DNA from 3 places in the Parabacteroides absconsus genome. Region 1 is predicted to be linked to each of the others. Evidence: riboswitches for the same ligand, from Rfam matches in the RefSeq annotation. Region 1 holds a riboswitch; each other region holds the start of a gene.
The links. A riboswitch is a leader RNA that binds a small molecule or an ion and turns the genes downstream of it on or off. The one in region 1 is predicted to bind cobalamin.
Positions count from the first base shown of each region.

Region 2: it holds a riboswitch for cobalamin, as region 1 does, so the genes downstream of both, NEE14_RS02030 (ABC transporter substrate-binding protein) here and NEE14_RS07880 (sirohydrochlorin cobaltochelatase) in region 1, are expected to answer to the same signal.
Region 3: it holds a riboswitch for cobalamin, as region 1 does, so the genes downstream of both, cobJ (precorrin-3B C(17)-methyltransferase) here and NEE14_RS07880 (sirohydrochlorin cobaltochelatase) in region 1, are expected to answer to the same signal.

Region 1 is NZ_CP146284.1:1,788,356-1,799,475, reverse strand. It holds gene NEE14_RS07885 (TonB-dependent receptor) at 1-1,525, opposite strand, end outside; gene NEE14_RS07880 (sirohydrochlorin cobaltochelatase) at 1,623-2,507, opposite strand; cobalamin riboswitch at 2,638-2,839, opposite strand; cobalamin riboswitch at 2,968-3,197, shown strand; gene NEE14_RS07875 (TonB-dependent receptor) at 3,250-5,433, shown strand; gene NEE14_RS07870 (sirohydrochlorin cobaltochelatase) at 5,433-6,365, shown strand; gene NEE14_RS07865 (HU family DNA-binding protein) at 6,473-6,877, opposite strand; gene NEE14_RS07860 (DUF4248 domain-containing protein) at 7,199-7,417, shown strand; gene NEE14_RS07855 (IS1182 family transposase) at 7,535-9,190, shown strand; gene NEE14_RS07850 (BT4734/BF3469 family protein) at 9,345-11,120, shown strand, end outside.
Region 2 is NZ_CP146284.1:469,272-480,391, reverse strand. It holds gene NEE14_RS02060 (DUF5686 and carboxypeptidase-like regulatory domain-containing protein) at 1-1,187, opposite strand, end outside; gene NEE14_RS02055 (GAF domain-containing protein) at 1,319-1,798, opposite strand; gene lipB (lipoyl(octanoyl) transferase LipB) at 2,477-3,148, opposite strand; gene mtgA (monofunctional biosynthetic peptidoglycan transglycosylase) at 3,112-3,882, opposite strand; gene NEE14_RS02040 (ABC transporter ATP-binding protein) at 3,941-4,954, opposite strand; gene NEE14_RS02035 (iron ABC transporter permease) at 4,947-5,984, opposite strand; gene NEE14_RS02030 (ABC transporter substrate-binding protein) at 5,989-7,164, opposite strand; cobalamin riboswitch at 7,223-7,428, opposite strand; gene cobI (precorrin-2 C(20)-methyltransferase) at 7,506-8,207, shown strand; gene carB (carbamoyl-phosphate synthase (glutamine-hydrolyzing) large subunit) at 8,296-11,120, opposite strand, start outside.
Region 3 is NZ_CP146284.1:286,552-297,671, reverse strand. It holds gene NEE14_RS01185 (TonB-dependent receptor plug domain-containing protein) at 1-1,250, opposite strand, end outside; gene nikR (nickel-responsive transcriptional regulator NikR) at 1,326-1,727, opposite strand; gene cbiD (cobalt-precorrin-5B (C(1))-methyltransferase CbiD) at 1,790-3,625, opposite strand; gene cobM (precorrin-4 C(11)-methyltransferase) at 3,633-5,459, opposite strand; gene cbiE (precorrin-6y C5,15-methyltransferase (decarboxylating) subunit CbiE) at 5,463-6,662, opposite strand; gene cobJ (precorrin-3B C(17)-methyltransferase) at 6,659-8,095, opposite strand; cobalamin riboswitch at 8,149-8,356, opposite strand; gene NEE14_RS01155 (GtrA family protein) at 8,417-8,806, shown strand; gene NEE14_RS01150 (SDR family NAD(P)-dependent oxidoreductase) at 8,816-9,544, opposite strand; gene NEE14_RS01145 (GtrA family protein) at 9,556-10,089, opposite strand; gene nagA (N-acetylglucosamine-6-phosphate deacetylase) at 10,710-11,120, opposite strand, start outside.

The sequences.
Region 1 (11,120 bases):
GCGCCTTGTTGCGTACCCGGTTGAAAGACCCGTGGTTTTCGTATTCACGTTTGCCGGTCGGCGTTGTAGCCTCGGCCGACAGATATCGGTAGAAATCTCCCCGGAGGGCAGCCAGAATCTTCCATTGATTATTCAGTTCGATCATGTCCTGCAGATAGATGCTGTTGGCATAATGATGTGTAACCGTAGCTTCCGAAAAGCGGCTGACCATATATCCCATGCTGTGCGGGTCGTACACCGAAACATGCGAATACAGTCCGGGACCTTGCACATCTTCTCCTAAATTATAGCCCGAATAACTTGTCCGGTTGAGGGCAACGAACGAATACCCGCCCATGTAATTGTGTTTGACTTCGCCTGTATAGAAATGTCCGTTTAATTCCAAGGAGTTACTGACGGTCTTGGCTATGTGGGAAAAGCGCAGCGGGAAGGAGAGATATACGGTGTCGAGGCAGATATATTTCTTTTCGGTCGGACTTTTCCAGTAATAATGGTTATAGATCGGCTCGTCACTTTCCAGATAATCGAGTTCTTCTGTACCGAAATAATTGATGTCGTCACTGGTAAAAGACAGACGGTCTACCAGCTTCATGCTTTCGGAAAATTGATGTGTATATTGTCCGGAGATATTCCAGCTGTAGTTTCTCATGAAATCCGATTCGTTGTTGTAACGGGCTGTCTTGTCCAGTCCGGGCAACATATCGTTTTTATGCAGATAGAGCTGGTTGTCGGATGTGTTGTAAATGTCTTGCGTCATGATGTCGGGCAAACCAATTTCCGTTCCATAGTAATCCCGATTGAAACCCGTACGGATATCGATAAAATCGTTAGACGTTAATTGGGCATTCAGGGCAAGATAACCGGAGAAGCGCCTGTTCCCATTGTTGCGCCATCCTGTCTGGTCGGCATAATTGACATTGGCATAGTAATTGACAGGCCCTAATAACTTGCCACCTACACCTAAAGTCGCTTCCTTGTTCTCGAAGCTGCCGTAGGCAACCCGAGCATTGAGTGTCTGCCGTTCAGTCGGTGCTTTACGGACGATATTCAAGATACCGCCAACAGCCGAATGGCCATATAAGACAGAGGCCGGTCCTTTCAGTAATTCAATGGATTCGACGGCCGAAAGATCCGGAACAGGATATGAATTGTTGATGGCAGAGCGTTCGTCTCGTACTCCGTCGATCATCAGTACGGCATGATCGAAACCACGTACAGAGATTTGTTGGAAAGCTCCGTAGGAAGTCTGTATCCGGATTCCCGGCATGAAGCGGACAGCGTCCTGGATGTTTCTGATTCCTCGGATTTCCAAACTCTTCGACTCGATTCCATTGACAGAAAGCGGCAGATATTTCATGGGAACATCGAGCTTGGTAATCTGAGGTCGTGCTTTTCTGGCTGTCTGAATGACTACTTCCTGCAAATTATAAGTTGTGTCGGCTGCAGGTGAAACCGTTTTTTTCTCCTGGGCATGAATGCCACATGTCAAGCTTACGAGAGGTAAGATAATCCATGTTTTTTTCATATAAAATGTTTTTTGAATAAGACATACTTCTCCTTACCCGGAAGAAAATGAGTCTCTTCCGGGCAGAAAAAGTGTATAAAAATTGTTGGATGATTTGTTATTCTTTGTCGGCAGCGTATGCCTTCTTTTTATCGGAGATGTCGATAAGTATGTGTTGGGTCATGAACCGGGCATGGTCAATGAAGATATCTTGGATTTCAGGGTTTTGTCCTAATCCTTCCATCAAGACGCTTACCTGATATCCAGCTGATTCCAGGTCTTGCCGGATGTCACCGGCTATGTCGTTCTTGGCATGATCGCCGGCCACGAACATGAATGGTAAGAGCTGGATCTGCTTGATTTTCTTTTGTTCTTTGATTTTTCTGACGGCATCATCCAAAGTCGGATAGCCTTCAACGGTGGCGACAACGAAATCCGGGTGTCCTTCGGCTTCCAGCATATAATCAAGCATTGCATACTGTGCTGTTGCCGGTGTATAAGTTCCGTGACCGACAAGTACGGTCATGGTTTTATCCTTTCCTTTTTGTGACAGGATGGAGATGACTTGCCGGTAATCTTCTGGAGTGTACAGCAGAGGTGTACCCAAGCGGATTTCCTTAAACAGGTCTTTCATGACGTCGATGTCTTTGCGGAGTGATTCCATTTCGATTCCGTCGATGATGTTGGTCGACTGAATCAGGATGTGAGTAAATCCGTCAGCCTTCAGTTGGGCTAATGCTTCTACCGGATTCTTCTTGTAAACCCCTCGTTTTGCCAGGCGGTTCATGACAATACGTGAAGTGTACGCTTCGCGGAACTCAAGGTCAGGGAAAGCTTCTTGTGCTTTCTGATTGATGGCATCGATGGTCAATGCCCGGGTATCGTCGTGCGTAGTCCCGAAATGAACGAGCAGCAAGGCTGCCTTATCGCCTGCCTGCATGGTTTCAAACAGGTTCGATGGGACGTAGTTGCCTTCCGTATGGGCATAAGCCTGATGCAGCATTCCGGAGGCCGCAGTTACGCACACGATGAATAGTCTTTTAAGATTCATCATATCCAAGGGTGTTTTAAATGTAAAATATATCTCAACATTCGTTATAAGTTTATTCAATTCCCGGAATAAACATTCCATATTAATCGAATTTGTTCAGGCAGGTTTCCTGACTTCACCTTAAGAAGAAAAGCCTTCCCATCTTGAAAGATAGTGGCACGGAGTGTGTATTCTTCTCATTTGCAGGTGTTACAGTAGCGGGTACTGCTCCGGATTCACACCGGATTCCCTTTTCAAGTCCACACCGAAAGGTTGTGAATCTCACCTCAACGCTGCAAAGATAAATTTAATTTTGGAAATACTATCTGTTTTCTGAAAAAATTATCTCTTTCTGCAAGCAGTTGTTGTATATAGGAAAATACTTCTTCTTTTTTAAAGTTACAAAATGATAGTTTATTTCAAATTAAAGATGTACCTTCGCCGCCGTATTGGTGATATTATTCTCGATCCCAGAGATAATATAAAAGGGAATCCGGTGTGAATCCGGAACAGTTCCCGCTACTGTAAATTCCCTGCTCCATTGAGCAGCAGCTATAGGAAATCACCGCTTTGCCACTGTTGCCGGATCGTCATGGTCAGGCTGACGGGAAGGTTCTTTCCTTAGGAACAAGTCAGGAAACCTGCCAATATGTTTTAGTGAGAATGAACGCTCTTTCGGGAGGTAAAGAGTATTAGTACACAAACATTTTTATTCATGGAAACAAAAAAGATGTTGGCAACCTTGCTGATTGCAGGTTGCGCACAAAGTGTTTTCGCACAAGACCGTGTGATAACAGGCCGAGTAATTGATGCAGAAACGGGGCGCCCGGTATCGGGTGCCAATATCCGGGTTTCAGAAAGCTTGACAGGATGTACAACGAATAATGAAGGGTATTTCCAGTTGAGCCTGCCTGATAATGCTGACCGGATTCGTATTTCGCATCTGGCATATGAACCGGAGTCGTATAATGTAACACATACGGACCAGAACATTGAGATTCGCCTGATCGAAAAGTATGTGAACATTAATCCGGTGGTAGTTACCGGTACCGGTACTCACCGGAGAATGGATAACTCGCCCATACCGGTACAGGTGTATTCGGCCAAGGACCTGCGGACTGCCAACGTAACGAATGTGCAGGAAGCTATGACAAAACTCAACCCAAGTATTTCGTTCATGACCAACGGTATGGGAACAACCATGAGCATGAACGGTTTGACCGAGCGTTACATCCTGGTCTTGGAGAACGGAAAACGCCTGGCCGGCGATGATACTTATGCGCGTATCGATATGGCAAATGTCAAACGTATTGAAGTCTTGAGCGGTGCGGCTTCAGCGTTGTATGGAAGTGATGCAATTGCCGGTGTTATTAATATCATCACCGATGATGCCCAGAATAAGGCCAACATAACCAGTAATACGCGTTATGGCAGCAAGAACCAGTTTACTCAGTCGGTAAATGCGGATTTCCAGACCGGAAAATTCGGTTCGTTTACTTCTTATCAGCGTCAGCAGTCGGATGGCTGGCAGCTGAATCCGTATACGGAGGGAAAAGATGGCAATTTAGTGGAAACAAACAAGCAGGCTTCGACGGCTTTTCATTCGAATACGATCAGCCAGCGTTTTACCTTCGATCCGACCGACCGTCTTTCATTCTATCTGAGAGGAAATATTTATACGCATAAAACGGATCGTCCTATGCCGATGGGCGACAATACCACCAATTATGACATACGGCACGAAACATTTACCTATGGAGCGGGTGCACAGTATATGATCAATAAGAAATCGTATCTGAATGCGGATTATTTTTCCGATAACCATAGTACTTATAAAGATTTTTTCACCGGAGATAATCAGGGAACCAACGAGATGACCAAACGTATTCATCATCATAACCTGAATGTGAAGGGAATCTTTCAGTTGGGCCAGTACAACAAGCTTTCTGGCGGTTTCGAGTTTATTCGTGAGCTGCTGAGCAGCCAGACGGATAATATTGCCGGAAAAGGAGTATCAACAATGGCCTTTTATGCCCAGGATGAAGTGAACTTCAGCAAGCATTTTCAAGGAGTTGTCGGACTGAGGTATATTTATCATCAGAATTTCCACAGTTATGCAACTCCCAATGTGGCTTTGCTTTATAAAGTAGGCGGCTTTAATTTTCGGGGTTCGTATGCCTCGGGTTTCCGTTCGCCCAGTTTGGCTGAACTGTACACTTTCTCTGAATCCAAGCGGACTTCGCGGCTGACCATCGGTAATGTGAATCTGAAACCGGAAAAGAGTGATAACCTGACGCTGAGTGCGGAATATACAAACCGTAACTTCTCGATATCAGCTTCCGGATTTTACAACCACATCCGCGATATGATCAATTACCGTGAATTCAGTCAAGAAGAAACCAACCGCTATAATCAGGAAAACGGAACAGATTTTGCCAGTGTCCAGATCCGTGACAACATCCAGAATGCGACGATCAAAGGCTTCAATGTCCGTTTTGATGCTTATATCGGTGCCGGATTCTCGATGAACGGTGGCTATACGTTTGTAGATGCGAAAGATAACACCAACGACAGGCCGGTTGACAAGAGTGTAAAACATAGTGGCGTGGTGGCTGCTCTATGGAATCATACCTGGAATAAATATACCTTGAATGTGAATTTCAACGGGCGTATCCAGGGAGAACGCTTCTCTCAGAGTTATGGATATGCGCCGAAATTCTCTCTCTGGAACCTGAATACGACGCATCGGTTTGTGTTGAAGGATTTTATTCTTGAACCGGGCGTAGGCGTGGAGAACTTATTTAATTATGTGGATGACCGGCCTTATAATTCCAACTATGCGACTTTGACGCCGGGACGTACCTATTACGTCAGTTTGCTGGTGAAATTCAATAAGTGATGTACCGACGGGATTTTCTGAAAATAGTCATGGTTCTGTTGGCTTGCCTTGGTTGGGAGCATCCGCTCCAGGCCAAGGTCGGGCGTGAGTTCGTCGCTTCGGATATCCGTGAGACGATGCAGAAAGGCGATAAGCTGGCTATTCTGATGGTCCATTTCGGGAGCGCTTATCCGGAAACCCGCGAAGCCCTCGAACGGATGAATGATCAGGTACGTCAGGCATTTCCGCAAGTCGAAGTCCGACAGGCTTACAGTGCCCGCAGTATTGTCAACCGTGTACGCCGCCAAGGCATCTGGATCGAGCATACGACGGATGCTTTGATCACCCTGAAGAAAGAAGGCTATACGCATGTGGTGGTGCAGCCATCAATTGTGATAGAAGGCGTGGAGATGGAAGCCCTGCGCCGCGATGTGGAGCTCCGGAAAGGACTGTTTAAGGAAATCCGTATCGGCAACCCGCTGCTGTATGATGATGCCGACTATGAGGCTGTGATAAAAGCCCTGACCGGAAGTGCTGTGGCTTCTCATGCCGGTGCCAAGTTGTTGATTGCTAACGGAACCTATCATGCCAGTAATTCGGCTTATGCCAAATTGGGCTATATGTTGCAGGTGTCCGGACATAAAGACTATTTCGTCGGGACTCGCGAAGGCTTCCCGACTTTAGAGACAGTCATTGGTCAGCTCAAGGCAGGTAAATATAAACAAGTGACGTTACTGCCTTTTATGTTTGTCTTGATCAAATCCAACGAAAACCGTGTCTCTGCCTCGTGGCGGGAAGGTTTGGAAAAAGCCGGCTTCAAAGTCGGCCTGGAGGCCAAAGGATTGAGCGACTATGAAGCCATTCGCTGCCTGTTGGTCGAACACATTCAGTTTGCCTTGGCTTACAAGCGTATCACGGTCGCCGAACGGAAAGAAATGTTCGGCAGGTTTTAGTCATTAGATGTGGATTATTAAATAAAAAAACAAGTTGGCATTCGGCTTTTGTACCTGTACCAACTTGTTTTTATTTTGCCAGATCCCTTTAAGTAAGGTTTAGGGTTCTACTCTGCCGGTTTCAATTCAATACGTTCAAATTTAGGACTGGCACTCATGGTTCTCAACCGACTACCAGGCGTGAAGATAATCTTCCCTTTCTTGAACAACGACGTATTAAAATCTTCGGCATTGGCTACACCAGAACTACCTACACTCAAACGGAAATTCCCAAATTCGCCCATCTGCACGCTGTTCCCTGCCTGAAGTTCGGTAGTTAATACCCTGATCAATCCATCGATAACTACCATCACATCTCCCTTAGACGCCGTCGAACGATCGGCAATTCGTTCGCACAAGGTATCAAAATCGACTTGTTGCCTGATTTTGATCTGCCCGTAATACAATTTGCTACCTTCCAATGCACCCTCACTCTTGTCGGGCCGTTGTACTAAATGATACGTAAGTGACATATACACCTCCTTTTTTGTTTATAAAATAAAATAGATTATCTTTGATACCTGAGAAATCCACAATATTCCCCCGTTATAATTGATTCAGGAAATCTCCAAGATAATAAGAATACCTTATTTTCCCGGCCTCGTTTATTTCCCAGTTATCTTTCTTGTTACAAATATATCGCTGATTTACAGTTGCTTTTCCAGATAGACGATTCAACCTTCATATTCTGTCTTTTTTAGTCTTTTACTTCTCTATATATACTTTCCCTTGTATCTACTTTTTCTCTTCCCCCTGCCAATAGACAGATATTTGCTCTATAAAAATGTTTAGAAATGAAAACGTTCTGTTTAAAGGCATACGGCTGGCAAGAACTTGCAGTTCTGTATGCGCCGGAATTGACTCCGGAGAGTGCCAGCAAACGACTTGGATATTGGATACGTTACCATCCAAACCTAAGTCAGGCCCTGCAAGAGGCAGGATGGAAGAAGGGGCAAAGGGTACTGACACCACTTCAGGTAGAAGTGATCATTAAGTACCTAGGTGAGCCCTAAAATGAAGGTGTGTCAAAAAGCACACCTTCTTTTTTAGCACAAAGCCCCGACTTTCACAAGCTGGGGCTTTGTTATTACCTAAAGATTTTGTATCTTTAAGCATAAAGATTTACACATATGACAAAGATACATTTTCGTCCATACACTCCCAACCAAACGGTACTTTTTCCGCAAAGAATCGATGAAGATATTGCAGAAAACGATCCTGTACGCATGGTTGACGCTTTGGTTGAAAGCCTGAATCTTGAAGGTTTCAGGAAGTTATACAAAGAATACGGCCGTAGTCCTTACCATCCCAAGATGATGCTAAAGGTTATCTTGTATGCCTATATGAACAATATATACTCCTGCCGGAAAATAGAAAAGCATCTTCGTCGTGATATCCATTACATATGGTTAGCCGGTTATGAGAAACCGGACTTCATTACTATCAACCGTTTCCGTAACCGGGTGAAGAAGGAAATTAACGAAGTGTTTACCCAAACCGTACTTCTGCTTTCATCCAAAGGTTTCATCAGTCTGAATGTGGAATATATTGACGGAACAAAGATTGAGTCCAAGGCCAACAAATATACTTTTGTATGGCGGAAGAGCGTTGAGCGAAACCGTGAACGACTGATGAAGAAAATCAGTGTTTTGTTAAGCCAAATAGATGACGTCATCGCTCAGGAAAAAGCTTCGGAAAACAACGAGGAAATTGAGTTTTCCCCTTCCATGCTGACAGAAATGGCAGGAGAATTACGCAATGCCCTTGAACAGGCTTCAGAACCATCCACGAAAGAGCAGAAATCTGCACTGAGAAAGAAACGCAGGCAGCTGAAAGAACTGGAAGCACATAGAGATAAGCTTCAGGAATACAATAACCATCTGGACAATCTTCAGGACCGCAACTCTTATTCCAAGACAGACAAAGAGGCCACCTTTATGAGAATGAAGGAGGATGCCATGCGCAACGGTCAGACAAAACCCGGATATAATCTTCAGATTGCTACGGAAAATCAATTCATTATCGATTATTCTCTTTTCCCGAATCCGACTGACACCTTGACGATGATTCCCTTCCTGAAGTCCTTTGCCGACAGATACGGCCAGTTGGCTCATACGGTGGTTGCTGATTCCGGTTACGGATCAGAAGAGAATTACCACTTTATGTCGGAAAACGGGATGGAAGCATACGTCAAATACAATTATTTCCACATGGAGCAGCGGCCAAGATTTAAACCGAATCCTTTTAAAGCCGAAAACTTTTTCTACAATGAAGAACAGGATTACTGTGTCTGTCCAATGGGACAAAAGATGCAGAGGGCAGGCACCAGGCATACGAAAACCGAATCCGGATATGTAGTCGAATATGCCAGGTATAGGGCTGTCAGATGCGAAGGATGTCCGTTAAGATGTCTGTGTTTTAAAGCTAAAGGAAACAGGACGATAGAACTGAATCACCGACTCTGGATATACAAACAGAAAGCCCGGGAACTTCTCTGTTCCGAAGAAGGGCTGAAACACAGAGGGCAAAGGTGCATAGAACCGGAAGCTGTATTTGGACAGATAAAATTCAACATGAACTACAAGCGCTTCCGTCATTTTGGAAAGGACAAGGTTCTCATGGACTTTTCCTTCCTGGCCATCGCCTTCAATATAAAAAAGATGTGTACCAAGATGAATAAAGAGGGTATAAATTGGCCAATTAAACACCTTTACGGCCTTATTACCGCTCATTTAAGCTATTGGGAACAAAATAATCGAGATTATCTTCAGAATATCGCTGCCTGAAAAAGTTAACTACGCTCTTATCGTTGATAAAGAAAAGAGGGTGAATCGCGTATTACGACACACCCTCTTGAGAATTAAAATATTATTAATCGAGTGATGAATAGATGCTGATTATCAGTGATTCTGTTTATCGCTCATAATAAAAATAAATAATATGTATAATCTTTTTATAGAAAGGATCAAAGTATCTTTTTTTGAAAGTGTAAAGAGTTCTCAAAATAGTACTCATACACTACAGGGTATAGCCAATTTTATTGGCAATAAGAAACAAACGAAAAAATCAGAACTTTTAAAAGAAAGAACTGAGAAAATCCGTCAGTATCTGGCAGAGCAGAATGAACAAAAAGCCAAAGAGCTGAAAATCAAATTGCCGTGTGTAACATTTTCTGCTTGTTTTTCTGGAGCACGCCGATCAACTTGCGATCATGAAGAGACTGGCTTGATTTTTATTGACTTTGATCACCTGACAGATGAAGAGATGAAAAGTGTTTTGGAAAAAGTTAAGCAAATATCTTATGTCGTGATGGCGTGGAAAAGCGTATCGGGCAATGGGTTACATCTTGTTGTCTTACTTCCTGAAACGGGAAAGTTCGCACAGTACTATCCTTTAGCATGGCAATGCATGAAAAAAGATTTTTCTATGGCGGCCTCGAAGATGGACGAAAGTTGCAAAGATATAGCGCGTTGCTCGTTTTTGAATTATGATCCCAACGTATACACCAACTGGAAGGCTCAGCCGATGCCGATTAGTCTTCCAAATTCATGTGCAGATGAAGAATCAGAAGGCATAGATGCTAACGAGATTATGAATTTTGAATCATTTTTTAACAAAACAGGTATGGAAACAGATAATTTGAAAAAATACTTAGACAAGGTAGAATCTAGCCGCCCTATGGTAAAAGGGGAAAGGCATAAAAATTTATTACAGATTGTTCCTTTTTTAAACAAAAAAGGTTTTGACAAACAGGAAGTGATTGATGAATTATTGACTCGATATGCGTCACCTGATTTTCCACGTGATGAGATTGTAAATATAGTGGAATATGTCTATAAGGAAAATGCAAGTGAATATGGAATCAATAAAAAGAAATCGTTTGAGCCAAAAAGTCAAAAAAGACAAAAAGGACAGATAGAAGTGGATGAGACTGAAATTCTCAATGATTTCCATTCGGATATGCCTGATATAAAGTCTTTTAAAAGTGCTTTACCTGGTCTGATCCGTTCTTTTATGGATGAAAAACAGAAGGAGGATATACAATGGGCGTTGTTAATGAGTTTGATTTCGGCGTATGGCGGCATGGCGATGAATACGGTGTTCCAGTCAGACAAAATCCGTCATCCGTTGATGAGTGTTATTTGGACTGGAGAATCGGGTGCCGGGAAAGGGCAGTTGCATTTGGTTCAGAAAGTGGTTGCGTTGCATGAAGCACTGGTACAGGATATAGAGAAAAAGAAAACTCGAAAAATGGGTCCGGCTCGAGAGGAATTGCCATCAACACGGAAGAAGAACCCGATGTGTAAAACAGAACGTCTGAAAGTGAAAAAGATGGCAAGTGAAAAAAATGCTCGAAATATAGAGGAAGACGAAATGAAACACTTGATCGTTTCGTCGCATACTTCAGAGAGCCAACTCACGTTTCGTTGCCAGCAAAATAATCCTTATACGACATTCTATTTTACAGAAGAGATCGGGAATATGTCGAACAACCGGGAACAAAAATATGGAATCTCCTCTTCATGCTGGCGTGAAGCCTTAGAAGGCGGACGATTATCTACAGATTATAGGTATAGCGAATTTGTTTGTGTAGATGAGGTACGGATTATCGCCAATATTGCCGGAACAAAATCGGCTGTACAGAAATTCATCGACAATCAGGAAGACGGACTTTTTGCACGATTCATATATGTTCTCATCACGGATGATTTTACG
Region 2 (11,120 bases), 1.3 Mb from region 1:
AAGATAGAATCCCGGTTGGCTACTTCAAACGAATACTTGTCATAACTCCTCAACTGATGCGCATAGAACTGCTGCGTTCCCTCGACAATATAGAAGTTAATAAAGGTATTTTCCGTATCCAATACCCAGGTACTGTCAGGCATCTGTTTGAATTCCTGATCAATCCGAAGCTTGTCCACAAAGTTCAGGTTGATATGTGAGGGGACGTTCAGCGTAAACTTCTTCAAAGCATAGTTTCCGTCGAGCGTTACATACAAACGCCCCGTAAATCCATAACTTTCACTATTCACCGGAACAAAAGCCAAATCCACACATTTAACGCCGCTCACATCGACTGTATCCATGATATAATACTTATAATAAGATACAGCCAGCGTAGAAGACAACGGACTGACAAAACGGTTCAACAGGATATTGATATTATTATCGAAGATATTGATGCCCTGGAAAATTTCTTCCAAGTTGGCACTGATACCTCCTTCATCCAAAGTCTTATCCACACCTTGCATGTGTTTTCCTTTGATGATTATCTTTTCCGTCTTCGGCTTCTTCCGATAATACCGGTCGGCCAGTGTTTCACGGACCGAAAGCGTCAGAATAGGCTTCCCGTTAAACTCCGATGTATCCAGATAATTCTTGATAAAACTGAACTTCTTTCCCAGTTTACTGTCCAGGTTCGGACTGAAATTATCCAGGGCAAGACTCAATTTCTCATAGCTTTCTACCTGATATTCTTCTTTGGATTCAATCCGGTTATCATCCTTATGCTCTATCACGTTCTTGATCAGCTCGACTGCCGGATTGTTTTTCCGCGAATACTTCTCCCGCTTCGGCTTTACAACCACTTCCGTCAACTCGTATGAAGTAGGACGCAACATGATTGCCAGGCCGGCATTGTTCTTTCCGCTCTTCAACTTGATTTCCTTTTCTGTATATCCCATCGATGAGATCACCAATGTGGTATAACCTTTATCGTTCTGCAACGAAAAAGCCCCGTTATCATCCGTCATGGCTCCTATTGTCGAATTCTTAAACAATACCGACACATACGACAACGGTTCTCCGGTAATTGAATCTTTCACAATACCCGAGACAGAAGTTACCGTCTGACTTGATAACGTATTACTCAAGCCACCCATCACCAAAAGGAATAGCAGCAAGTAAGTTAATCGTACTATTTTAACCATCGTATTTATCTTCCTACGCGAATTATAATTGTGCGCAAAAGTAGATCATTTCATAAAGAGAACAGAAACTTATCTTATTAATAAAACATAACTACCCCCTATGAATCTGACTTTTGTACTATAAATTCCGTCTAATTGAACAAAAACAAAACCACTCTCTCTAAAAATACAACATCGGTTTCATCAAAACAATTCAACCGATCACTATCAATGTCTAATACAGCTACAACCTCACCCTTTTTATCCCGAACAGGCACCACGATTTCCGAACGAGAGGCCGAATTACAAGCAATATGTCCCGGAAACTGATCCACATCCGGCACGACAAGTGTCTTGCCTTCTTTCCAGGCAGTACCACAAACACCCCGGCCCAACCGGATACGCGTACAAGCGATTGGACCTTGAAATGGACCTAAAACCAGCTCCCCTTCCACTACACGATAAAAACCAACCCAAAAGAAATGAAAAGTCTGCCATAATGCTGCTGAGATATTGGCCATATTGGCTATTACATCACCTTCGTTTTTTACCAGAGCTTCCAATTGAGGCATCAACTCCTGGTATTTTTCAGCTTTCCCAGCCTGCTTATCAATAATAAGTTCTTCAGCCATAGTTGATCGTTATAGTTTGTAAGTTGCAAATGTACAAAAATCTACCGAAAAAATAAATGATAAAAGCCAACTACCGATAAAATAACACGCCTTTATCATCTTATAACATCTGTTCATTTTGCCAGTGAAAAGGCTTTATTCATGACAGAAAAGCCATTTACCGCCATTTCTGATAACAACCATTTTGAGAAGCATCCACTTTTTCAGCGATAAAAACAGGGAATTTTGTAAAATAAACGGCTTTTTCGGACGTTTCTCGTTACTTTTTCAGACAAAACCAGGCAGAAATGGAGAAAAAGGTAGGCAGGAATTGAGAAAAATACAGGACAAAATTGAACTTTTGTAGGCAGAAAAAGGAAGAAAACCCGGCATAAAACCGACTTTGCATCCATTTTTCAGGGAAAGAGGAAGAAAAAAACCACCCAAAAGCCCAAATAATGACAAGAAAAGCCATCGGTTTTCAACTGACAAATTACTCCAAATTCTCCCATTTGGCTGACACCGCACAAGAATTGAAGCCTAGCTTCAGCATCTTTCCCAAAAGAATTCAGTCAATAAAGCGATTAGCTTTCCTTTTGTCAAACCTCAACTTCGTATAAATCGCATATTTCCGATCACTGCCGTACTTGCATCCAAATAACGCAAACAGAAGAGGGATGATTTGACATTCTGACAAATTCACACGTCACCGAAAACTTCGCTGAAAAGAGCGGCCAATTGTCTTTTTGCCTTTTCAAAATCTTGATTTTCGCCTAACTCGCGGGCAAGAGACGTCACCCCTTTATCCGTAAATCCACACGGATTAATCAACGTGAAATAATTCAGGTCAGTATTGATGTTCAGGGCAAAGCCGTGCATCGTAACGAAGCGGCTGCTCTTTACGCCAATGGCACAAATCTTCCGGGCCTTTCCTGCAACCAGCGGATCCAGCCATACACCGGTTGCGCCCTCCAACCTTTCGCCTTTCAAGCCATATAAAGCCAGAAAGCGGATGATGGTTTCTTCCAGCCGGTAAATATATTGCTTCAATCCGATATGCCAGGTTTCCAGATCGAAAATCGGATATCCGGTGATTTGTCCCGGACCATGGTAAGTAATATCGCCACCCCGATTAATATGATAATACGAAATGCCCAAGGCCTTCAGGCGGGCCTCCGGGATCAGCAGATTCGAGTCTTTCCCGCTTTTGCCGATGGTAAGAACCGGCTCGTGTTCACAAAAGAGAAGTTCGTTCCGCCCCTTTTCCCCTTTTGCCTTGGCAGCCAGCAGCGCGTTGAACTTCTCGGTCTGGATATCCAGCGCCTTTTCATATACTATTCTTCCGAGATCCTGATAACTGAAGCTCTCCATTTCTTTCTATTTTTTGTTTTACCTGTACTCTTTGTCTTTTGCGGAGCCTTATACCCCATATCAATCGGCAGAATCTTATCCATCAGCGACATGATCTTGGCCTGCCGCTGACGCATATACGGAGAAGGTTTCCCCGAATTAAACCGGCGCGGATTCGGTAAAGAGGCCGCGATCAAAGCCGATTCTCCTTTCGTCAACTGATAAGCTTCTTTGTTGAAATGCGCCTTTGCCACAGCTTGGGCGCCATAAATGCCATCGCCCATCTCAATCGAATTGAGGTAAACTTCCATAATCCGTTCTTTTCCCCATATCCATTCGATCAATAAAGTAAAATAGGCTTCCAGTCCTTTCCGGAAATAGGTTTTTCCCTGCCATAGAAAAACATTCTTGGCTGTCTGCTGGCTGATGGTGCTGGCTCCGCGCACCCGTTTTCCCTGTTCGGCTTCTTCACGAGCCTTCTGGATCTGCTTGAAATCAAATCCGGGATGTTCCATAAACAAATTATCTTCAGAAGCCACAACAGCCTGCGGCAACGTCTGCGCAATCTTTTCAATCGGGACCCATTCATGTTCCAGCTTCAGGTTTTTACCGGCCTTGGCCTGTTCAACCAGACGAATGACCATCAGTGGTGTCAGATAAACCGGCACAAAACGATAGAGTACGACAGCCAGTATAGACGAGATGAAAAAGAAAAGTATCAGATTCCGTAAGTATATCAGCACACGTTTCATCATTCGTATTATCCTATTTTGTTTTTCATGCAAACTTATGCATTTTTCCTGAAAAAAGGAATCAGATTTCAGGCAAACTTAACTCTCGTACAGCCTGCAACAGGGTTTCGATCGTTTCATAACACACGGCTTCTTCTGCATGAAGGATAAATGACTCTGAGCCAACCTCAATAAACGGAGCAACAGCCGATGCCGGATTATCCACCCGAATACCACAACGCTGCAAGGCTTTCCTCAGCATCAAATAACGAACGCCTTCGCCCCGGATGCCGATCCGGTACTTATATTGCATCTGTATCCGGTAAAGGCCGCTGTCATCATCAAACACAACGCCCCGACCGGAAAAGAAAGATTTCAACCGGCCCGACAAAGCCAGATCTTCGGGTGTACCGACTGTAATTCCCTGTTTCCGCTCCATCAGCCAGATTTTGTCTGCTATCTCCAAAGCCAAGTCGAGGTCGTGTGTAGAAAGGAAAATGGTCTTTTCAGTCGTTTGTATCAGGCGATACAAGAGCTGCATGATTTCCACTTTACTCGGATAATCCAGGAAAGCGGTCGGTTCATCCAGAAAAATAATAGGAGTTTCCTGGGCAAGTGCCTTCGCTATCATGACTTTCTGCCGCTCACCGTCAGACAATGTATGTACCATACGCGAGGCAAGCACTTCAATACCGACGAGGCGAATGGAACGATCTACCACTTCCCAGTCATTCTGACTTAACCGTCCCCAAAAACCCGTATAAGGACTCCGTCCCATTCCTACCAGATCCCGGACCGTCATATTCCGGATTTCACACCGTTCGGTCAGCACGACACTGATAATCCGGCTCAATTGCCGGTCTGTATACGATTCGACTTCACGCCCGAGCAGCCATATATGTCCGCCCAACTTCGGCTGAAAGGCAGAAAGCGTACGGAGCAATGTCGATTTTCCTACACCATTCTCGCCCAACAGACACGTCAGTTCGCCGCTTCGGATAGTAGCCTGAATATGCGAAGCTACTTCTTTCGTATGATGTTTCTTGATGGAATAGCCAATTGACAAATCATCCAGTCGGATCGTTTCTTTATTCATTCCAGTCATTTTTACGTTTATTAAACAAGACGGAAGCCACGACAGGCGCGCCCACCAATGCCGTTACCGAATTAACCGGTAAAGCCCCTTCAAAACCAGGCATGCGGGCCAGCAGATTACAGATTAAAGCCAAAGCTGCACCTAATAATAAGGTTGCAGGCATCAAAGTCCGATGATCGGACGTTTGAAACATGGCTCTTGCCAAATGAGGAACCGCCAATCCTAAGAAGATAATCGGACCACAATAAGCTGTTACAATAGCAGTCAACACACCGGCCGAAACAATTACCAACAGGCGGGCCCGCTTGATATTCAGTCCTAAGTTACGGGCATAGCCGTCGCCCAGCAGCATCAGGTTTAATGTCTTGATAAGCAAGAAAGACAAAGGAAGCAGAATGGCCATCAAGGTAACAAACAACATCATCTGATTACCAGACACACGCGAGAAACTACCTAATCCCCAGATTACATACGCCCGGATATCTTCTTCCACACTGAAGAATTTCAAGACACCTATCACCGCATTCGATACATAACCGATCATGACACCAATAATCAGCAGGGTGACGTTTCCCTTTACTTTCTGCGAGACATAAACAATCAGCGCCATGACCGACAAGGAACCAATAATAGCGGCAACCGACAAAGCAATCTCTCCCATTACGCCCAATCGGCTCAACGCCACGCCGCCCAAGCTTCCGCTCAACAGAATGACAAAAGCAACGCCCATGCTGGCACCGGAACTGATTCCCAACACCGAAGGTCCTGCCAACGGATTACGGAACACGGTTTGCATCTGCAATCCACTGACAGCCAAACCCGCGCCCGCAGCCAGCGCAGTCAAAGCCTGTGGTAAACGGGATTTCCAGACAATGTTCTGCCAAGAGACAGGTTCGTTTCCTGTACCTGTCAGAATATTCCAGATAGATTGTGCAGGAATAGCAACCGAGCCCAACAATAAATTCAGCAGCAGCAGCACAAGGATCAGCAACAGGATCAACAACATCCGGTAAGTATGAGTATAGCGCATGCCCTTATTCCTTTAATAGTTTATAAAAGACAGGCTTGTGATCCGGCAATAACTCCGGATGAAAGATATGCAGCAGATCCGCCAAGATGACTTCCGGAGCCGTCGGCATTTCCTCATAAAAAGGAGTTGTCTTCATGTTACAGTAAATGATTCCATGTTCACGGAATGCCTTGAAATCGGCATAACGTGCATCCTGTTCCTTTAATGCCTCATACGAAAATTCTCCCGGATAACTATTGACAATACGCCAGTAATCAGCATTGTCTGCCTGATTATAGACCGTCTCGAAATCGAGGGTCACACCGCCCGAACGCTCATCATCTTTCAGGAAATAATCAGCGCCGGCATCTTTAAACAGCTGGGCCAGGAAACTCTTTCCACCAACCGCATACCAGTTTCCACCTCTCAATTCACCACTGAAAACAACCGGACGGCGTTTCACCTTGCCATCTGCAGTCAAAGCTTTCAACTCATTATAGCGCTGTTCGATAGTCTGGAAACAGGCATTGGCTTCCTTTTCCATTCCGCACAACAAACCGACGAACTTAATCCATTCGGCCTGTCCCAGCGGAGTCATTTCCTTATATCCCAAATGAGGAACCAGCGGAATTCCTACATCCTTCAGGGCTTCATAGCCGCCACGTTTAAACGGAGATATCAGAATCAGGTCCGGATTCATGCTCATAACGGCTTCGTTATTGAAATTCCCTTCAATGCCGATCTTTACCGTTTTTCCACTTTTCAGCTGCTGATTCATCGTTTCATTAAACAAGTGGCGCGTACTGGTAATTCCTGTCACCCGTTCGGTTTCTCCCAACTTGATAAAATTAGAAAGCTGTAAGGAAGTCATGCAAATCACACTTCTCACCGGTATTTCCAACTTTTCATATCCTTCCGGAATTGATGTTGACTGATCGCCCCGACGCACCAAAGCATAATGATATTCACCCGCACTTTCTGATTGCGGATCATGAATATCCACTAAGGCAGCCTTTCCTTCATAACGGATTTCAAACCCTTCAGCATATTCCGGTACAATTTTCTCAGTAAAAACCGCTTCCGTTGCTACATCTGCATCCGATCCGTTAGCCTGTTCGTTCGTCGGACGAGAAGTACAACCCGCCATTACGGCAAGAAGCAACACAGCTTCTGCTATTCGCTTTAGATTCATAACTGTCATTTTATCTACCAATTCTGCTCTCTCTTTCCATAACCACGCAGAAAGTAAAGCCATCTAAGTTATATCTTGTAACCAGGCAGGTCTTCTGACTTTGTCTTGTTCGAAGTTCCTTCCCGAATAGTTATCTATCCAGTGGAACAGAGGTTACTCCGAATCCTGTAAAGACTTACAGCAGCGTGGACTGTCCGGGACTTTCACCCGGTTCCCTTTTCATCCGTTCCTTGCTTCACGAAGGAAACAGACACCTGTTACTTGGCACAAAAGTAATAAAAAACTCGACCGATACTTGCGAATAAAGCGTAAAATAAAGATTTTTGCATTTCTATTCAACATTAGTAAATATGAACAGAACAATTACATTTGTTTCTTTGGGTCCGGGTGAACCCGAATTAATCACCGTAAAAGGATTGAAAACCTTACAACAGGCAGATCAAATCTTCTGTCCGGCAACTCTGACACCTTCGGGAAAGCAAGTGTCAAGAGCGGCCAATATCCTGAAAGCTTTAGAAATAGAAGAACACAAGATTCGCCCGTTTGTATTGCCCATGAGCAAAGACAGGCAAAAAGCTATCGAAGCCTATGACCAGCTTCTGGTTGACGCTGCCGGCTCACTTCGTGAAGGGAAAAAGGTGGTTATCGTAGCGGAAGGCGACGCCGGATTCTATACTTCTATCCAATACATATATCATCAACTGGAGAAAGAACATATTGAAGTAAGACGTGTACCGGGAATTCCGGCTTTTATTGCCGCCGGAGCAACTGGAGGATTACACATTGTCAAGCAGGAAGAACGCCTGATGGTAATTCCGGGAACCGCAACAGCCGACGAACTGGCTCAATTCATCCGACAAGGATACAACTTAGTAATCATGAAACTGTCGGCTTGCATCGAGGCTGTCCATGAATGTATCCGCCGGCATCCGGAAACACATTTCCACTACTTCGAAAACGTAGGAACCGAGAAAGAGAAATATATTTCCGATCCTGAAATAATAGCACAGACAAACTTCCCCTATTTCTCGTTATTGATCATTCAGGCATGACAATAAACAAATAGAGCCGCTGAAAGCCAGGCGAACCTGATGCTTTCAGCGGCTTATCTTTCAAATCCAGTCTATACAACTTGATTTATCAATATTCTTGCCAGCTCTTGATCTGAATATCATCCAGACTCAATGTACAGAATGCATTAATAAATGCACTCGCCAAACGAGCATTCGTAATCAACGGAATATTCAAATCGATGGCCGCACGACGAATCTTATATCCATTGTCCAACTCACCGGCAGAAAGATCTCTTGGTATATTCACTACCATATCAATCTTCTTCTCATGCAACAATCTCAAAGCCTGAGGTTCTTTTCCGGTTTCACTTGGCCAATATACCAATGTACTTGGAATGCCATTTTCAGTAAAGAAGCGGTGTGTACCACCCGTTGCATACAAATTATAACCTTTCTGAGCCAACAGACGTGCAGCATCCAGCATAGCTACTTTCTGTTTAGCAGTACCGGTTGATAACAGAATGTTCTTTTCCGGAATACGTTGTCCGACAGAAAGCATACTCTTCAGAATTGCTTCCGAAACATCATCACCGATACAACCAACTTCACCCGTAGAAGCCATATCTACACCCAAGACAGGATCTGCCTTCTGCAAACGGTTGAATGAGAACTGAGAGGCCTTAATACCTACATAGTCCAAATCAAACTCGTTCTTGTTCGGCTTTTCCACCGGCAGACCTAACATAACCCGAGTAGCCAGTTCGATGAAGTTAATCTTCAATACCTTGCTGACAAACGGGAAACTACGAGAAGCACGCAGGTTACATTCAATTACCTTGATTTCATTTCCTTTCGCCAGGTATTGAATATTGAACGGTCCTGAGATATTTAATTCTTTAGCAATCTGCTTACTGATCTTCTTAATACGACGAACTGTTTCCACATACAGTTTCTGCGCCGGGAACTGAATGGTAGCATCACCGGAATGGACACCAGCAAATTCGATATGCTCACTGATGGCATACATGATGATTTCTCCGTTTTGTGCAACAGCATCCATTTCCACTTCCTTGCACTGCTCAATGAACTGGCTGACTACAACCGGATGCTTCTTCGAAACATTAGCGGCCAGTTCCAGGAAGCGAACCAATTCATCCTGGTTGGAACATACATTCATGGCAGCACCACTCAGCACATAACTCGGACGAACCAGAACCGGGAAACCTACTTCTTCTACGAACTGGTTAATATCATCCATGGATGAAAGTTCTTTCCAGCGAGGCTGATCAACACCGATGCGGTCAAGCATAGCTGAGAACTTCTCACGGTCTTCTGCATTATCAATGCTTTGAGCTGAAGTTCCTAAAATATGAACATGCTGTGCATCCAGACGCATTGCCAGGTTATTCGGAATCTGTCCACCCGTTGATACAATCACACCGTGCGGATTCTCCAGTTCCAGGATATCCATTACACGTTCGAATGTCAGTTCATCAAAATACAGGCGGTCGCACATATCATAATCCGTAGAAACCGTTTCCGGATTATAATTGATCATTACCGAACGCCAGCCTTCTTTACGAATCGTATTCAAAGCCTGAACGCCGCACCAGTCAAATTCAACCGAACTACCGATTCGATAAGCACCCGAACCCAATACAACAATCGAACGACCGTCGCCTAAATAATGAACATCATTCTCTGTACCATTATAAGTCAGATACAGATAATTGGTCTGAGCAGGATATTCAGCTGCCAATGTATCAATCTGTTTAACAACCGGAACAATACCACGATATTTACGATCCTGACGGACTTGTAAAGTTGCTTTGTCGGTATCTTCCATTTTCTCCTTCAACAAAGCACGGGCGATCTGGAAATCAGAAAAGCCCTGCATCTTGGCCTTGCGCAGTAAATCGTCTGAAACTTCCTGTATCTTACTGAATGCTTCCAGTTCATTGGCAGTCTGGATGATTCGATATAATTTCTGCAAGAACCATTTATCAATCTTAGTCAGATCATGGATCTGATCGATCGTATAACCGGCACGGAAAGCCTTACTGATAACGAAGATACGACGATCGGTCGGCTCTCTCAAGGCCTTATCAATATCTGGAATAACCAGTTCCTTATTTTCTACAAAGCCGTGCATGCCCTGACCAATCATACGGAGACCTTTCTGGATAGCTTCCTCAAAGGTTCGTCCGATAGCCATGACTTCACCAACCGACTTCATGCTTGAGCCTAATTCTCGTGCTACACCATGGAATTTACCCAAGTCCCAACGCGGAATCTTACATACTACATAGTCAAGTGCCGGTTCAAAGAAAGCGCTGGTTGTCTTCGTTACTGAGTTTTTCAAGTCGAACAAACCGTATCCCAAGCCTAACTTAGCAGCCACGAAAGCCAACGGATAACCGGTTGCCTTTGAAGCCAGAGCAGATGAACGGCTCAATCGGGCATTTACTTCAATAACCCGGTAATCTTCACTATCCGGATCGTAAGCATATTGTACATTACATTCACCTACAATACCTATATGACGAATAATGCGGATGGCCAGTTCACGCAGTTTATGATAATCCGTATTGGATAATGTCTGAGAAGGAGCAATCACGATACTTTCTCCGGTATGGATTCCCAGCGGGTCGAAGTTCTCCATGTTACAAACCGTGATACAGTTATCATAACGGTCACGTACTACTTCATATTCTACTTCTTTCCAACCTTTCAGACTCTTTTCCACCAACACCTGAGGTGAGAATGAAAAGGCTTTTTCAGCCAGCACATTCAGTTCTTCTTCATTATCACAGAAACCCGAACCAAGTCCTCCTAAAGCATATGCAGCACGGATAATAACCGGATATCCTAATTCGGCTGCTGCCCGACGTGCGTCTTCAATATTTTCAACGGCTTCACTCTTGATGGTCTTAACACCAATCTCATCCAAAC
Region 3 (11,120 bases), 1.5 Mb from region 1:
TTCCATACATTTCCTTCAAAGGGACGGAACGTCAAACCGGCCTGAGGCACCCAAGCACCTCCAAACGAGCTATTATGTTCATAACGCACACCGGCATTAACACCAAGCTTGTCAAGAAAATCCTGCTGCATAATGACATAACCGGCTACTTCATTGACCGATTTATCAATAATCTCCTGATCGGAACCATCATTCATCTGGTTCCAGGCATGGCCTCCCCAGTTTTTATAATCGATTCCGACTGTAAAATTATTCCCGGGAAACAAGCGAAAAGACTCATAAAACAATACACCCAGATTTCTATCAGTTGACCGGAAAAGATAGTCCTTGGGAGTTTCACCCGTATAATATCCGTCATTTATTTCATGATTTCCCCAGTTGTAGAACAGGCGGATTGCTCCACTCACCTTCTCATACTGATTCTCGAGTGCCAAAGATGATGTACCACGCCAGACATTCATCTTGTTATCATAAATAGGATTGAATGTTTCTCCCGGATTCTGGAACTTATACTTCGCCAGACTCACATCACCACGCAATTGATAAACATCATTAAAACGATAGCCTAAATTAGCAAAGCCATTTGTAATCCGGAATTCAGAATTAGGCCGATGACCGTCTGTCCGATCGTGATTAATGGAGATAAAAGAGCTGAAATTACCCACATTATATCCATTATTCACCATATACTTCTGCGTATTGTACGAACCATACATGATCCGTGCCTGCGTACGTCTGCCCTGTTCATGATGTCTTCGCGTAATGATATTGATGACACCTCCCATCGCATTCGAGCCATACAATAATGAACCCGGTCCACGAATCACTTCTACTTTCTCTACATCAGATGCCACATACGTATCAGGTAAGGCATGGCCAAAAAGTCCTGCCCACTGAGGCTGGCCATCAAATAAAACCAAGACTTTATTGCCACCCCCGACTCCTCGGATGTTAATCGTTCCCGCAGCATTCGTAGACACACCAAATCCGGTAACGCCTTTCTCTGTCACAAAAAGTCCAGGAACCTGCTCCGACAAGACTGGCAATAAAGCTGATTCACTGCTGTTTTCTATCTGATTCCGATCTATCACAGAGATAGTCAGCGGAACACTGTTCCGGTTTACTTCTATTTTATTGGCTGATACAACCAGACTATTCAAATGAATCAGGCTGTCTACTTCCATGGGTGTTTCTGCCATCATCCTGACTGAAGCCAGCAGGCAAGCTACAATTAATACATTCCTTTTCATTTATCTATTAATAAAAATACACGCAGTGTTACCTTTAAATAAAAACGTGTTACTAATTCTCCAAAAAAATAAGGCTTAATCAGCCCTACTCATCACCAGTTTGCCATGCTTAATCCCCTTAATAGCTGTCAGACAATCTGATAAATCAGTTAGTCTATGAGCTTCCCCCATAACTGCAGCAATATGCAAACAAAAATTCTTATTGATAAAATATTGCGACGACGAAAGAATGACATCCTGATAATCCTGTTCTATCAAAGTTATCTTAGAAGCGATTTCGCTTTTCCCCTGATCATACATGATAATGATCGTACCGGCAACAATATGATTACACAACCATTTCTTCTCGGCCAAATTCTTCTCTATCAGGAAACGAATTGCCTGTGAACGATTTGAAAAACCATTCTCCAAGACATACTGATCCAACGATTCAAGCAAATCATCTTCCAAAGAAACACCAAACCGTTTTAATGCCATTTCGCCTTCTTAATAAATTTGCGTACAAATATAAGAAGTTAATTTAAACGAAGCAAAACCTATCAGACAGTTCTTAACGGAATAACCTTTCCTTCCTCCGAGATCAATAACAAATCCAGATTCGCTGATTGTAAAAGAGGCTTACAAGACCGATAGCAATCCTGAAGTATCAGCTGATAAAAATCAGGAAATGCTTCAGGCGATATGATCTGCCATAGCTCACGGGCTAAAGTCAACGAACGGATTGCCGATAAAATATCCGTACCACAATGAGCCTTCTCAGCTGTATGCAAAAGATAATCTCTGTTCATTATCACTTTCTTGCTATGCGTGTCTAAAGCTCCTTCCGCCAACTTCACTGCTTTCCCCAACATCAAGCCCATAATAATTTTCCGAAAACCTGTCTCTACTGCAATTCGGACTGTATCACCAATAAAATTGCCATAATGAACATAGGCTTGCAATGGCAGATTCAGAGAAGCCAGATAGCTCTTCAAAAACCGCTCACTTTTTGCCCCGGAGTTGATAACCAGCTGCGGGCTCCCTATTGCTTTGGCTACTTGTATTTCCTTCCGGATAGAAGCAACAAAAGCCTCAGATGAGAAAGGCCGTACTATACCAGAAGTACCAATAATAGAAATGCCTCCAACAATTCCCAATTTCGGATTAAAAGTTCTTTTCGCTAATTCTTCCCCATGATCCACCGATACCGTAACAATCATTGAAGAAATCTTTCTTCCGGAAGAAGCTACCAAACGACGCAGTTCACTCTCAATCATCCGTCTTGGTGTCTGATTAATAGCAGGTCCGCCCACTTCAAGTCCTAAACCAGGCAAAGTGACGGTCCCAACACCGGGACCAGCCTTCAAACAGACCTCCGGCTCATTATCACCGTCACCTTCAATCACCTGAACATGTACTCTTATCACGCACCCGTTCGTTACATCCGGATCATCTCCAGATTCTTTAATCACAGAACAAGTGACGCCGGAACTGTCCTCTTCGACAGAAGCAATAGGCAAAGTGACAGATTCGCCGGAAGGCAACTGGATTTCCATATCAGAAAGCTCTTTCTTATATAAAATCCCATACAAAGCAGCTTTCGCAGCAGCAGTCGCGCACGAACCCGTTGTCAGTCCGCAATGCAAATCAAAAAAACCTGGTAACAGCCGATAAATCTCGCGGCGCAAACCAAATTCACCATCCACAGAAAGGAAAAAAGGAGAAAGCTGTGGACGCTTAATCACATAGACCGGGATTCCATATTTAACCGCCGCATGCGTTTTTTCTTCAAAGAAACCTGATGTACCACTTTCTTTCGTTAAAATTGCATCAGGAGCTATCTGCCGGATCATATCCTCATCTGATTCTTCCTGGTAAAAAAGCAGATGATCTGTCGGAAAACCCTGCTCCATGGCAATCCGACGGGAATCTTCCCGATCCAAAATCCGGAAGAAAGACTCATGTTCAGACCAAAACGCTTTTAATGGCCTAATCGTATTCACGCCTGTCCAGGCCAATAAACGGGATACTTTATGCTGCCTCATCTTTTGCATGGCATCCACATAATCATCACACCAGATAAAATCCGGATTCCGGGGTGGATATTTCCGTTCATAACGGATAACCGGTAATCCGAGCTGGGCAGCAACACCGGCAACAGTCTGATGCAACTGAACAGCAAAAGGATGGGCAGCATCAATAATCAGTCCGATATGTTCATTGGAACAACATTCAGTCATAACCTTCTCGTCCATTGCCCCACAAATACGCTTCCCATGAACCAGCTCCATTTCCTGCCCTCCACCTTTCGTGGAGTACAGAAATGGCTTGCCCGCCTCTTCCAGGATGCGGGCCACAATTCGCCCTTCTGTTGTTCCGCCCAAAACAAGTATCATACAACTTTTATTTTCTGAATAAATGCTTAAATTCATCTGCATATAAACGAGACAGCCCTTCACGATGCCCGATAGCCTCTCCTACTACAAGTAAAGTAGTCAGTGTCAGATGATTTTCACGCACTACCTGTGCTAAGTTCTTTAATTCACCCCGGAAAATCCGCTGTTCTTTCCAGGTTAATTTATAGCATACGGCAACAGGTGTTTCTGGAGCATAATGCTGTAACAACTCCTGTTCGACTTTATCTGCGATTGAGGCGCTTAAATAGATGCACATCGTACTTTGACTTGCTGCCAGTTTATGCAACTGTTCTTTTTCAGGAACCGGCGTACGTCCTTCACCACGGGTCAGAATAATTGTCTGAACTTTCTCAGGCACAGTAAACTCCGACTTCAATTCGGCGGCAGCAGCCTGAAAGGCCGAAATACCCGGAGTAATATGATAGTCCATGCCATACTGGTCAAAATAATTCATCTGTTCCTGAATAGCACCATAAAGACATGGATCACCTGTATGCAACCGGACAACCAGCTTTCCTTTCTCATAAAACGATTTCATAAGGGCAAACTGTTCCTCTAAATTCATATCAGCCGAACTGCGGACCACGGCACCCGGTTTAGCATAATAAGTTAATTCTTTAGGAACCAGACTTCCTGCATATAGAATTAAATCGGCTTGTTGAAGAAAGTGCTTACCTCTGACAGAAACCAGCTCAGGATCACCTGGTCCAGCTCCTACAATCTCAATATGTCCTTCCCGCCTTGCTGTTCCATTATCCAAAGCGACAGCCCAAGTAAACTGAATATCTCCATCGTGATAAATCTGTTTAGGCAAAATTAAGGTTCCACCACCAGCTGCCTTGATTGCTGAAGCCTCACTCACGCTCGGAATCCCAATATTCGACTCCACGATGGCAGAAGGATTCGGCACATTTATTCCACTCAACTCTGCAGTAGAATAGGTATTAAAAGGAATATGCAAAGAATCGGCCAATAACACCAAGGCCTTTTCATTTTCTTTAATATCAACCGAATCCAAGGAACAAATTGCCTGGGCAGAGAGATGATGTTCCTGCAAAGATGTAAAAATCTGATTCTTCAACAGCTGAACGTCCGCCTCCATTTCCCGTTTACATCCCATTCCTACATGTAAAACCTTTGGAATATACTGTAGGCATAAAGCAGGATAGGTATGCATCCAAGGCGTTACGGCTATTATCAGTTCATATTTATCTGCCGGAATGGACGCTGCATCAGTATACAAATCTACATGTGAAGGCTTGGTCTCAGTCAAAAAATCACACCCTTCTGCTGAACATTCCAACAAAAGAGCAGTAGGTTTCTGATTCACAAAAAGAGAAATAGCATGATTCATCAACCTGTTTACATGCTCAGCAGCAACTGGCGAACTCTCGCCTTTATGTAGCAAGACCGGCGACCAACCATATCTTTCAGGTAAAATATCCAATGCCCATAGTCCGGTATTGTCACTCTGCGTTGTAATTACCGGTTCAGCAGACAACAGACGGGCAAGAGCGACTGTCAGTTCATTGGCGCCACCCACATGACCAGATAAAACGGAGATAACTTGTTTTCCCGTGCTATCAATACATACTATGGCAGGATCCGTATGTTTATCCTGAATCAAAGGAGCTATACTTCTGACACAAATGCCAAGAGCTCCGATAAATACTATCGCATCCGAATCATAAAAGGCCTTTTTCAAATCTGGCAAACGAGATATTGTTACATCTTCATAATGAAAAGATATCTTTTCTGCCAAATCTCTGCCCTTTTCTGAAACTACTATAATTGTTATTCTCTTTATCATCATGTATCAATTTTTACTTCGTTCGGCTTTACATATCGTTATAGGATTAAACTCATCTACTGCGATCCGGATTTCTTCCTTGCATACAAGACCTGCTGCAGGCAATGACGCTTTAAACAAGGACAGACTATCTTCCGATACAGAATTAAATACGACCGTTCCTGTTTCAGCGAGACAAGAAGAAATCTTTTGAAGCATTTCTGGAAGTTTTCCCCCGTGACCACCAATAAAAACAGCATCGGGAGAAGCTAAATCAGACACATCATAGGTCATAAAATCTGCAATAATTGCTTCTATGCCAGGTATTCCCATCCGATGTGAATTGATCTCCATCAGTTCTCTGCCTTCTTGTCTGACTTCAAAAGCAGTAATATGCAAGTGAGGAAATTGCAATTTAGCTTCTATAGAGACAGAGCCCGTACAAAAACCTATATCCCAAAAATTCTTCTTTTCATGCAAATCCAACAGACTTAAAGAGAGCAGACGAACAGGCATTTTAGTAATCATCCGGGACCTTCCGTTCAAATACTCGAAACATGTATCCGGTATGCCAAACGGACGATACATATTCTTTCCATTTTGCTCCAGAATTACACAATTCGGTGTTTGAAAAGACTCAGCAGCCGCCTGTTGAAGCGAGAACTTCCGAATACTCTGTTTTTCAGGATTTCCCAAATTAATTCCTACATACATCACATACATAGAATAGCCATATTCCAGCATGCGTCTGGCTATTTGTGCCGGCGTATGGACATGGTCTGTCAGAATCCCGATCTTGGTGGAACGTTCTATCAATGCATGGTCAAATTCATGCCAAGGACGTCCAGTCAATGACACAATACGCAAATCGTGGTATGGGATTAACAGTGCATGCGCCAACATTTGCAACGAATTAAATGCCGGATAAAGAAATATTCCCGCATGAGGCAGTTTGCGTTTGATAGTATTGGCAAAACCGAAGAACAACGGATCTCCAGACGCAAATACCACAATACTTTCTTTAACCTGTTCATATTGGGAAAACACTTCATCTATCGGACTTTTTATATCAATCCAGATCGCTTGTTGAGGTAATAAAGAACGAACAATTTCGTGATGCCGGACACCTCCTGAAAAAACCCGATGAGACTGGATGATCCGCAATATTTCAGGAGAGAAATCCGGATTCGGACTGTCGTTCATCCCTATGACATAAAAATGGCTCATACGTCTCTACCCGGTTTTAATTGTTCCGCATCATCAAAACAAAGGATCGCATTAACTAAAGTTGCAGCCAAGTTACTACCGCCTTTTCGTCCTTCTACTATTATTTTAGGTATTGAAACAAAAGGCTTTATCATATACTTTGACTCTTTCACATGTACAAATCCGACAGGAGCGGCAATCACGCCAGCCGGATGCGCTTTCTGCTTCCGAATCAGATCGCACAATTCCATTAAAGCCGTTGGTGCATTACCAAAAACGAACAATGCGCCAGGACATTCTTCTGCAGCCAGACGTATTCCGGCTTGTGTACGTGTAATACCTTTTTCTTTGGCCAACTGAACGGTCCTTTCATCTCCCAGATAGCATCTTACATCTACACCTAACCGATGAAGAGCTCCTTTGCGGATGCCAGAAGCCGCCATCGTCACATCTGTTACTATCGTTTTTATTTCTCCATTCTGAAACTTATGAAACAAATTTTCCACAGCATCAGGATCTGTATAAAGAATATCTTCCATTTCAAAATCGGCTGTTGTATGAATGGCATGCAGCAAAGCCCATTTTTTCCCTAATGCTATTTCCGGATGTTTTAATTCTTTTTCTATTGTCCGAAAGCTTCTGATCATGATATCCTGACCGATGCCATATTTCTCCTCTTTATTTTTCTCCTCTCCGAAATATCCCCGCGGAGTAATGATAGCTCGGTTTGATACACCCTCATTATTATCAAAAAAGCTTTGAGAATTTCCTATCAGCAATACTGTAAACATATCGATCTGTTCAGGATCTAATTCTGCTAAAGTACAGGTATGCACACTCTGTTCTGGTCTTCCAGCCTGACGGACATAGCCCACTGGTGTCATACCATTACGTTCTTGCAAAAAGATTTCCTTAAGACGATACAGCTGCCAGTAACGACCTTGACTTTTCGGATTATAAACCGCCGTCACAAAATCGGCCATGGCGGCTGCCCGAATTCGTTTTTCAATTATTTCCCAAGGAGTCATTAAATCAGACAATGATATCACACAAAAGTCATGTCCAATCGGTGCCCCCAGTAAAAACGCTGCCTTCTGAAAAGCACTGATGCCCGGTAATGAAATAATTTCGATATCAGCATTCATCTGCTTCCGCATCTCATAAATTAACGGTGTCATTCCATAAATTCCGGCATCCCCAGAACTAATTACACAAACAACATGTCCTTCCAAGGCATAACGAAAAGCATCTTGGGCTCGTTCTTGCTCCTTTTTCATGCCAGAGTCTATACAAAGTACGTCAGGACGAAGTATTTGCTGAATAAACTGAAAGTAATATTTATATCCGATAATTATATCAGACTCACGAATGGCCGCCAACACGGCTGGTGTGATATCGTCTAAATCACCTGGACCAATACCCACCACAATGATCTTACCTTTGCTTACTATCATAGACTTATTATTTTATCATCCAGAAAATCATCCTGACCCCGGGATTCTCATCTGTTGTTCGCATAATGTTTGGCAGGTTTCCTGACTTCATCTGAAAAAGACAACCTTCCCATTCCCTACAGGAACAGTGGCATTGAGGCTTATGTCCTTTTCTTGTCCAAGATGTCACAGTAGCGGGCACTGTTCCGGATTCTAACCGGATTCCCTTTTCAAATCAAAAGTTGAAAGCACTTTTGTTTCACCAATACAACGACAAATGTATAGATATTTTTCGGGTTAGGCTAATCTTTTGATTATATTTGCAGTGAAATTTATGGATTGATGAAAAATTCTCAACAAATATTTCGTTTCATTATCATCGGCACATTGAATGCTTTTATTACCGCTTTAGTAGTTTGGCTGATGATGGATATACTGCATTTCAACTATATAGCATCCAATGTGACAGGCTATGTAGCTGCATTGCTTAATAATTTTTTCTGGAGTAAATTTTGGATTTTTCATTCTGGCAAAGGGAATTATTTCCAGCAGGCTCTTTTGTTTTTATTAGCCTTTATCTGCGCTTACGGATCCCAATTTGTCTTTTTATTATGGATGGTTGAATTATTAAAATGGAATGAATACATATCTCAATTCATCGGACTTTTCATTTATGGATTTGTAAACTTCCTTATGAATAAAAAGATAACATTCCGTTCCAGGCAAGCATAAAAGTTCAATCTAATTTCGAATAGAAAGTCGCTCCCAAATAAATTCAGGGATCAGACGCCAAAAGAATACTATAACAACATATTTCCAGTCTATTATCACTCGGCGCTTACGTTTGACAACAGCATTCATAATCAATTTTGCCACTTTCTCTTTCCGCATCAATAAAGGATACTTCTTTCCGTCTGCCAGTAAATCAGTAGCAACAAAGCCCGGACGGATATCAGTAAAATAAATTGACAAATGATTCATATGGGCTAATTGGGCCAATGCATCCACATAACAATTTTGAAAGCATTTAGTAGCAGAATAAGCTGGAGCAGCTCCTAACCCTTTCGTTCCAGCAATCGAACTGACTACAGCTATATGCCCTTTTCCCTCGTTACGAAAATATGACCACGCCGCAGTGATCATACGGACAAATCCATCTCCATTAGTCTGCAGAGTCGCTAACTCGATCGTTGGATCCAAATGATAATTTTGCTGTCCAATTCCCGATACATGAAAATACACATCCATTCCTCCACACGCAGCAATTAACCGGTTTAAATTTTGAGGTGCTGAGTCTAAGGTAACATCAATCATTTCAGTATGAATTTGTTCAGGATATAACTTCTGAAGTTCAATCAGCTTATTTATTCTGCGGCCTGCAACACCCACAACCCAACCTTCTTTTGCAAAAAGACAAGCGATCTCCCGACCAATTCCAGATGTTGCTCCAACAATTATGATGCGTTTCATGCGAATAGATTTTATAGTTCTTCTATTTCAGTATCTACTATCAGGCTTTTTTTCTTTCGAAGAGGTCTTCTGATTTTACAGTCCTTATAAACAAACGTCCGATGCAAATTATAATTCCAAAACCAACCAACCAATAAAGATACAATCACCTTGCTTACAATAAATATATTATCAAAAAAATGAGCCAATGTTTCTTGTACCCAGGGAACGCGCTGGATGGATTCAGTCAACCAATAAACACCCCATGTATTCAGACAAATGCTGCCAATCCATACCAATGTATATTTGATAAGAACATATTTCTTTTTACACTCTTTGCTCTTGAATGTCCAATAATAATTAATCGTACAATTTACAATTCCTCCTGCTACAGATCCCATACTTGTAGCCAATACATAATATATATCAAACAGCTTGGCCAATACTATGGTAACAAGAAAATCAGTAGCACTTGATATTTGGGATGTAAACTGAGCCCGCATAAAAGTAAAGAAACCATCTTTCTTGCAAATTTTCTTCACTACTCCTTTTATCCAATCAGACATGAAATTTATTTTTAAGTCAATAAATCCTGTAAAATTAGAACCTATTCCCCAATTTTCTGATAGAAATGACGAAAAGATTTAATTGTAACCACGGAATTTCCTTCTATAAAGCTAAACAACGGTATTCCATATAAAAGAAAAGGTTGTCTCACGACAACCAATTTCCATTGTTAACCTTAAATCTAATACCATGAAAAACACGGTGCAAATATAGGGATTTTATGTTATATAGCACAACCATAGTCATAAAAAACATGCGTATTAACATTATTTATCATATAGAAACCTTTTGACAGGGAGCTAAATAAAGGGGAAAAATTACAACACAAGAAATAACTATTGAGTAGTCATTATAAAAAGAAAAAGGTTGTCTCACGACAACCAATCTCCATTGTTAACCTTAAATCTAATACCATGAAAAACACAGTGCAAATATAGAGATTTTATGTTATACAGCACATAAAAGTCTATCTTTTTCCCATGAATTTAACATAGTTTTTATATGTAATAAATATGCAATCCAAAAATCAATACATTCTTAAACAAGAATACACTTTTTTACAAAGTCATTCTTCAACAGGCATCGAAGATTGCTTAAAATTGTATTTCAAATAAACATCTCACGCCAATGTATTGGTACCTGGAACTTCATAGCCCATAGACCATACACATCTGACTCTCAACTTCCGGTCAAGAACCAATATATCAGCATCCTTTCCACGAGCCAATGATCCCTTTTTATCTGAAATTCCGATTAATCGAGCCGGTGTTTCTGAAGCCATGCGTATTGCGTCGGCTAAAGGAATATCAGCCTTCTGAACCATCGTCCGAACTAAATCGTCCATCGTTGCCAGACTACCTGCCAAAGAAGAATGATCAGCCAATTTGCAGACACCATCTTCAATAACGAAGCGAGGATCCACCTGTGGATTCGGACAAGCAGTATATGATACAGCGTCTGTTACAAGACAAGTCTTTTCAACTCCCTTAAGCTTATAGACAAGTCGCAAGATTGTAGACGGAAGATGCAT